Hydrogenophilus thermoluteolus: one gene and its partner. The protein of the gene in region 2 interacts with the protein of the main gene of each other region in a pairwise test. Links are inferred from orthologs where the notes say so. Each region holds a gene or a part of one and is shown on either strand. Other genes may lie near its edges.

Evidence for each region.
Region 1: the proteins of HPTL_RS03020 (region 2) and HPTL_RS06735 interact in binary tests that used the Escherichia coli proteins (3 or more experiments, as listed by UniProt). The link is inferred for Hydrogenophilus thermoluteolus from one-to-one orthologs.

The regions. Positions count from the first base shown.
Region 1 is NZ_AP018558.1:1,384,885-1,388,103, reverse strand. The notes cover bases 197-3,195. They hold HPTL_RS06735 (ATP-binding cassette domain-containing protein), read right to left. Parts: upstream 2,643-3,195; coding sequence 750-2,642; downstream 197-749. Other genes in these bases: HPTL_RS06730 (methyltransferase domain-containing protein), read right to left, coding at 2,639-3,195; bioD (dethiobiotin synthase), read right to left, coding at 197-736. In the rest of the region: HPTL_RS06745 (DUF3782 domain-containing protein), read left to right, coding at 1-18; more of bioD, read right to left, coding at 89-196; more of HPTL_RS06730, read right to left, coding at 3,196-3,219. UniProt on the Escherichia coli protein: Genetic data indicate it may be involved in ribosome assembly or function.
Region 2 is NZ_AP018558.1:618,525-622,129, reverse strand. What follows is about bases 34-3,418. They hold HPTL_RS03020 (2-oxoglutarate dehydrogenase E1 component), read right to left. Parts: upstream 3,066-3,418; coding sequence 234-3,065; downstream 34-233. Other genes in these bases: gltA (citrate synthase), read right to left, coding at 3,185-3,418; odhB (2-oxoglutarate dehydrogenase complex dihydrolipoyllysine-residue succinyltransferase), read right to left, coding at 34-215. Also shown: more of odhB, read right to left, coding at 1-33; more of gltA, read right to left, coding at 3,419-3,605. UniProt on the Escherichia coli protein: E1 component of the 2-oxoglutarate dehydrogenase (OGDH) complex which catalyzes the decarboxylation of 2-oxoglutarate, the first step in the conversion of 2-oxoglutarate to succinyl-CoA and CO(2).

The DNA of each region.
Region 1 (3,219 bases), 770 kb from region 2 along the record:
ACGCCGCGGACGTGGTGAGCATTTCCCGTACGTGTTGGAATAGAGGAACATAACCGAGCGAGCATGCGCTCCCCTTACCATTACCCGGCTAAGGTGTAACGGGGTGGCTCAATGCGTGGGCGCCATAGCGAACGACGCCCCAACACGGTGCCGAGAGGCGCGCTTGCAGTGTCGCTAGGTTTTCTGCGAACGCAGCCATTTCGGGGTCGATCTGGTTGGCGATCCAACCGGCAAAAAGAAGGTCGCGCGCGGTGATCGCCTCGACGGTGAGCAGCGCGTGGTTGAGGCAGCCCAGGCGCATCCCGACCACCAAAAGCACGGGAAGGTTGAGCGCAACCGCCAGATCGGCAACCGTCGTGGTTTCTGAGAGTGGCGCGTGAAAACCCCCCACCCCTTCGACGAAGAGGAGGTCGCACTGGGTTCGGGCGGTGTCCACGGCGCGGCGAATGACCGCGAAGTCGATCGTGACCCCTTCGTGTTGCGCCGCGAGGTGCGGCGAGATCGGTTCGGCGAAGCAGTACGGGTTGACGACGTCGCGGGGTAGCGGGACGTTGCTTGCGGCGATGAGCGCAGCGACGTCGGCATTCGCTCCGGACGCTTCGACCCCGGCTGCGATCGGTTTGAGTCCCGCAGCGCGCTTTCCTTCTGCGGCGGCTTGCCGTAACAAAATCGCGGTTACGGTGGTTTTGCCGATCTCGGTGTCGGTGCCGGTGACGAAATAGGCGGTTGCGGTCATGGCAAGGTCCTCCTCATTCAGACGCCAAGGTGAGTGCTTCCAATGCCGTTTGCGCTTCGAGCCATTGGGTTTCGGCCTCAGCGATTTGGGCGCGCAGCGCGTCGGCTTCGCGGGCGACGGCGTCGGCAGCGGCGCGGTCAGAGTAAAGTGCCGGATCGGCCAGCCGCGCTTCGACTGCGTGCAGCGCAGCGGTTAGTGTTTCGATTTCTGCTTCCCATTTCGCTGCGGCTTTTTCCAAGCGCCGCTGCTCCGCTTGTGCGGCTTTTTGCGCGGCGCGGTCGGCGATGCGTTGCGCTTTGGCCGAACGGTCTGCGACGGTCGGGGCGCGGTGGGTTTGACGGCGTTGCGCCAGCCAGTTGGCGTAGTCGTCGAGGTCGCCGTCGAAAGGCGCTACCCGCCCGTCGGCGACCAGTACGAAGGTGTCGGCGGTGGCGCGCAGCAGGTAACGGTCGTGCGAAACCAGCACGACGGCGACCTCGGCCTCTTGCAGGGCGCGTGTCAATGCGTCGCGCATTTCGAGGTCGAGGTGGTTCGTGGGCTCGTCGAGCAGGAGGAGGTTCGGGCGCGTACGTAACAGCAACGCGAGCGCCAACCGCGCCTTTTCACCACCCGAAAAGGCGCGGCAGGGGGTGTCGGCTGCAGTACCGCGAAAATCGAAGCGGCCGAGAAAATCACGCAACTCTTGTTCCGGCGTCGTCGGTTCGAGGCGGATCAGGTGCTGCAGTGGCGTTTCGTGTGGCCGCAGCCGTTCCATTTGGTGCTGCGCAAAATAGCCGATCTTGAGTTTTCGCCCTTCGGTCCGCTTGCCCGCAAGGAGCGGCAGTTCCCCAGCAAGGAGTTTGATGAGTGTCGATTTTCCGGCACCGTTGGGGCCCAGCAGCGCAAGCTGGGTATCGGGGCGGATCGTGAGGTCGATATCGGTCAGTAGCGGTTTCCCGTCGTAGCCGACCGCGGCCGCTTCCAGCGTGAGCAGTGGGTCGGAGGTTCCCTCTGGTGGGAGGAAACGGAAGGTGAACGGGGAGTCGACGTGCGCCGCCTCGATCAGTTCCATGCGGGCAAGCGCCTTCAAGCGGCTTTGCGCTTGCCGCGCTTTGGTGGCTTTGGCGCGAAAGCGTTCGACGAATGCGCGCAAATGGGCGATTTCGCGCTGCTGTTTTTCGTACAGGGCTTGCTGGTGGGCCAACTGTTCGGCGCGCGTGCGTTCGAACGTGGTGAAGTTGCCGGTGTAGAGGCGAAGGGTGCCGTTTTCGAAGCTGAGGATGTGGGTCGCGACCGTATCGAGGAGTTCGCGGTCGTGCGAAATCACGAGAAGCGTGGCGGGCGAGCGCTGCAGCCACGTTTCCAGCCACAACACGGCGTCGAGGTCGAGGTGGTTCGTCGGTTCGTCGAGAAGGAGCAACTCCGCGTCTGCGGCAAGAGCCCGGGCCAGGTTGAGGCGCATCCGCCATCCGCCGGAAAAGGTGGCGACGGGGCGCTGCTGCGCTGCGGGTGAAAAACCGAGCCCGTCGAGGATCTCCGCGGCGCGGGCGCGCGCGGCGTAGCCGTCGATCGCGGCGAGCGCTTCGTGGAGCTCGGCGATGCGGATGCCGTCGTGTGCGCGTTCCGTTTCCGCGAGCGCACGTTCGAGGCGACGCAATTCGGTGTTGCCATCCAAGACATATTCGATAGCCGGGGTGTCAACGGCAGGGGTTTCCTGGGCGACGTGCGCAATCCGCCAGGTGACTGGCCACTCCAGGTCACCGTGGTCGGGGTGGTGGTCACCGTGCAGCAGCGCAAACAGCGTCGATTTGCCACAGCCGTTGGCGCCGGTGACGCCGACTTTCCAACCCGCGTGGATTTGCAATGTGGCGTTTTCCACCAGGCGCTTGTCGGTGCGGCTGAAGGTGAGCGATCGCAATTGGATCATGGTCGTTGCGCCAAAATGGTCAGGATTTGGTAGGTGAGGGGGATTCCGTGGGGGCCACGCAGCCGTTCCAGCGCGGCGGCAAGGCGGCGCGGTCGGGTGCGGTCGAAGCGGTGGGGCGTTTTCGGGGTGGCCGTTGCGCCAACACCACGAATCGAGGCGAGGAGTTCTTGTGGCGTGGCGAAGAAGAGGGGGATCGTGTGGTGCGTACCGTGGAGGGTGCGCCAGGGATGACAGGCAAATGCCTGCCGCCAGGTCGATTCGTCCGCTAATGGTGCAAGCGGTGCCGGTTCGTCCAATTCGGAAAACGCGGCGGCGAGTTCGGGAAAAGTACCGGCGAGCACGATGCTGAGTGCGGCCCAGCCGTTCGGCGCCAGCGTGCGTGCGAGTTCGCCAACGACCAGCGCCGGTGTCGTCCACTGCCACGCGCAGTTGCTCCAGTAGAGCGCGAGCGTTTGGGTAGGGAACGGGAGCTGTTCGAGGTCGCCCACGATGGGGGTGGCCAATTCGGGCGGTAGGGTCGCGAGCAGCGCCGGAGCCGCATCCAACGCGAGGAGACGATGGTGGGGAAAACGCGCTT
Region 2 (3,605 bases):
ACCTCACCCGAGGTCACCGCCTCACCATCTTTTTTGATGATGCGCACCAGCACGCCATCAGCAGGAGCTGGCGTTTCGAGCACCACTTTGTCGGTTTCGATATCGACCAGGTTTTCGTCGCGCTTGACCGCTTCCCCCTCCTTCTTGTGCCAGGTGACGAGGGAGGCTTCGGAAACCGATTCGGACAATTGCGGAACTTTCACTTCGATCAACATGGTGACTCTCCTCTTTTATTAGGCGTCGATGGGTCCAAAGGCGTTTTCGATGAGGGCTTTCTGTTGCTGGACGTGTTTGGCGAGGTACCCGACCGCGGGCGACGACGAAGCCGGCCGTGCCACGAGGAGCAGCCGCTTGCCTTTCCCGAGCATGTTGTCGAGATGCTGACGCGACAGCAGCCAGTACCACGCGCCCTGGTTGCGGGGCTCCTCTTGCACCCAGACGTACTCTTTCAACTGGGTAAAGGGCGCGAGCACCGCCTCGAGCGCTTTCGCCGGGAAGGGATAGAACTGCTCGAGCCGAATGATCGCGACGTCCTCGATCCCTTTCTCTCGGCGATACGCGGCGAGTTCGTAATAGACCTTACCCGAACAGAAGAGTACCCGTTTCACCTTCTTCGGATTGAGGTCTTCGACCTCGCCGATCACCGTCTGAAAGCCCCCTTGGGTGAAGGCCTCACGCGGCGACGCCGCTTCTTTCAAGCGCAATAGCGACTTCGGCGTGAAAACGACCAACGGTTTGCGGAGCCGGCGCAGCATCTGCCGACGCAGCAGATGGAAGATTTGCGCTGCGGTGGTGGGTTGGCACACCTGCCAGTTGAGCTCGGCCGAAAGCTGGAGGTAGCGCTCGATGCGCGCCGAGGAGTGCTCCGGCCCCTGCCCTTCGTAGCCGTGTGGCAACAACAGGGTGATGCCGCTCAGTCGTCCCCACTTCGATTCGGCCGAAGAGATGAACTGGTCGATCACGACCTGCGCGCCGTTGGCGAAATCCCCGAACTGCGCTTCCCAGATCGTCAGTTGGTTCGGTTCGGTGAGCGAATAGCCGTAATCGAAACCGAGCGTCCCTTCTTCCGAGAGGGTGGAATCGAACACGTAAAACGGCCCTTGCCCCTCCTGGATATTCTGCAGCGGCACATAGGTACCGGCGTCCCAGCGCTCGCGATTCTGGTCGTGCAACACCGCATGGCGGTGAAAGAAGGTGCCGCGCCCCACGTCTTCCCCGGAGAGGCGAATGCCAAATCCTTGCGCGACGAGCGACGCGTACGCCAGGTTTTCCCCAAACCCCCAGTCGGCCGGAATTTCGCCCCGCCCCATGGCTTTGCGGTCTTCGATGATCTTCTGCACCCGCGGGTGGAGTGCAAACCCTTCAGGAATGGCCGTCAGTCGTTCCGCAAGACGTTCGACTTCGGAAACGGGGATTGCGGTGTCGCACTCGTCGGTATAGGGCTGGCCTAGGAACGGCGTCCAATCGACCGCGTGTTTGCGCACGACGTTATTGACCACTGGGTTGTACAACAATTCACCACGATCGAGTGCGTCGCGATAGCGGGCGATGAACGCGTCGGGTTCGTCTTGCGGGATCACCCCCTCTTGCACCAGTTTTTCGGCATAGCGTGCGCGTGTACCCGGATGCTGCCGTACCTTGCGGTACATCAGCGGTTGCGTCACCGCCGGTTCATCCTGCTCGTTGTGACCGAGTTTCCGGAAGCAGACGATGTCGATCACGACATCTTTCTTGAACTCCTTGCGAAATTCGAGCGCGAGTTGCGTGACGAACGCGACCGCTTCCGGGTCATCGCCATTGACGTGGAAGATCGGCGCTTCGACCATCTTGAAGACGTCGGTGCAGTAGGTGGTCGATCGCAAATCGCGTGGGTCCGAGGTGGTAAACCCGATCTGGTTGTTGATCACGATATGGACCGTGCCGCCGACCCCATAACCCCGCGTTTGCGAGAAGTTGAGCACCTCTTGGTTGACCCCTTGCCCCGCAACCGCAGCGTCTCCATGGATGAGGATCGGCAACACTTCGTCTTTCGCAGTCCGAGTGCCACGCCGCACTTGCCGCGCATAGACCGACCCCAAGACCACAGGGTTCACGATTTCGAGGTGCGACGGGTTGAACGCCAACGAGAGATGGACCGGACCACCCGGGGTCAAGACGTCGCTCGAAAAACCCATGTGGTATTTGACGTCACCCGATGAGAGGTCGGAGGCCTTCTTCCCTTCGAACTCGTCGAAGAGCATTTTTGGAGACTTCCCGAGCACATTAACGAGTACGTTGAGCCGCCCCCGGTGGGCCATCCCGATCACGATCTCTTGCGCCCCGTTCCGCCCGGCAGTACGAATGGCTTCGTCGAGCGCGACGATCGCCGATTCGCCCCCTTCGAGGGAAAACCGTTTCTGACCGACATAACGGGTGTGGAGGTAACGCTCCAAGGTCTCTGCCGCGGTCAACCGCTCCAAGATCCGCTTCTTCTGGTCGGCGTCGAACTTCGGCCGGTTGCGGATCGGCTCCATACGCGCCTGCAGCCACCGTTTTTCTGCGGTGCTGGTGAGGTACATATATTCGACGCCGATGGTGCTGCAGTAGGTCTGCCGCAGCGCGTCGAGGATCTCACGCAGCGTCCCGGTCTGTTTCCCCAACCCCTGGAACGAACCGACGTTGAATTCGCGGTTGAGGTCCGCTTCGGTAAAGCCATAGGTCGAAGGTTCGAGCTCGGCAACCGCCGGTTTTTCGAAGCGCTTCAGCGGGTCGAGATCGGCGATGCGGTGCCCCATGAAGCGGTGGGCGTTGATGAGTTGGAGCGTCGCCACCTGGTACTGCCCATCATCCGAGCCCGTTTTGACGAAGCGGACCGGGCCCATCCGCCCGAGCTGCTCGAACGCGGCGACGATCGGCGAATGGGGCCGCTCTTCCACTTGCGGTCCTTGGGCACGAATCTGTTCGAAATAGGCGCGCCACGCTTCCGGAACCGACATCGGGTCGGCGAGGAAATGTTCGTAGAGCGCTTCCACGAACGGGGCGTTGCTGCCAAAAAGGGCGGAGTTCGCCAAAAAATCACGATACATGGCAGGTCTCTCTCGTTGCGTCACTTCCCTGGTTACACAAAAGGCACAAGGCGCCCCCCAGCGGGCGGCGCCTTGTCGTCAACCGTCAAACGGCGTTCTTCTCCTGGGTTCGTCTGGCATCACCGCTCACTCATCGGAACGACGTCGCGGCGCGGCGAACCGACGTAGAGCTGCCGCGGACGTCCGATCTTGTATTCGGGGTCGGTGATCATCTCTTCCCACTGAACGAACCAGCCCACCGCACGCGCGAGCGCGAAGATGCAGGTAAACATCGAAGTGGGGATACCGATCGCACGCTGCACGATCCCAGAGTAAAAGTCGACGTTGGGGTAGAGTTTCTTCTCGACGAAGTATTCGTCCTCGAGCGCGATTTTCTCGAGCGCCATCGCCAATTTGAAGAGCCGGTCGTTTTCGAGCCCCAGTTCGCCCAGCACTTCGTGGCAGATCTTACGCATCAGTTTCGCGCGCGGATCGTAGTTCTTGTAAACGCGATGACCGAAGCCCATGAGCTTGAACGGATCGCTCTTGTCTTTCGCGCGC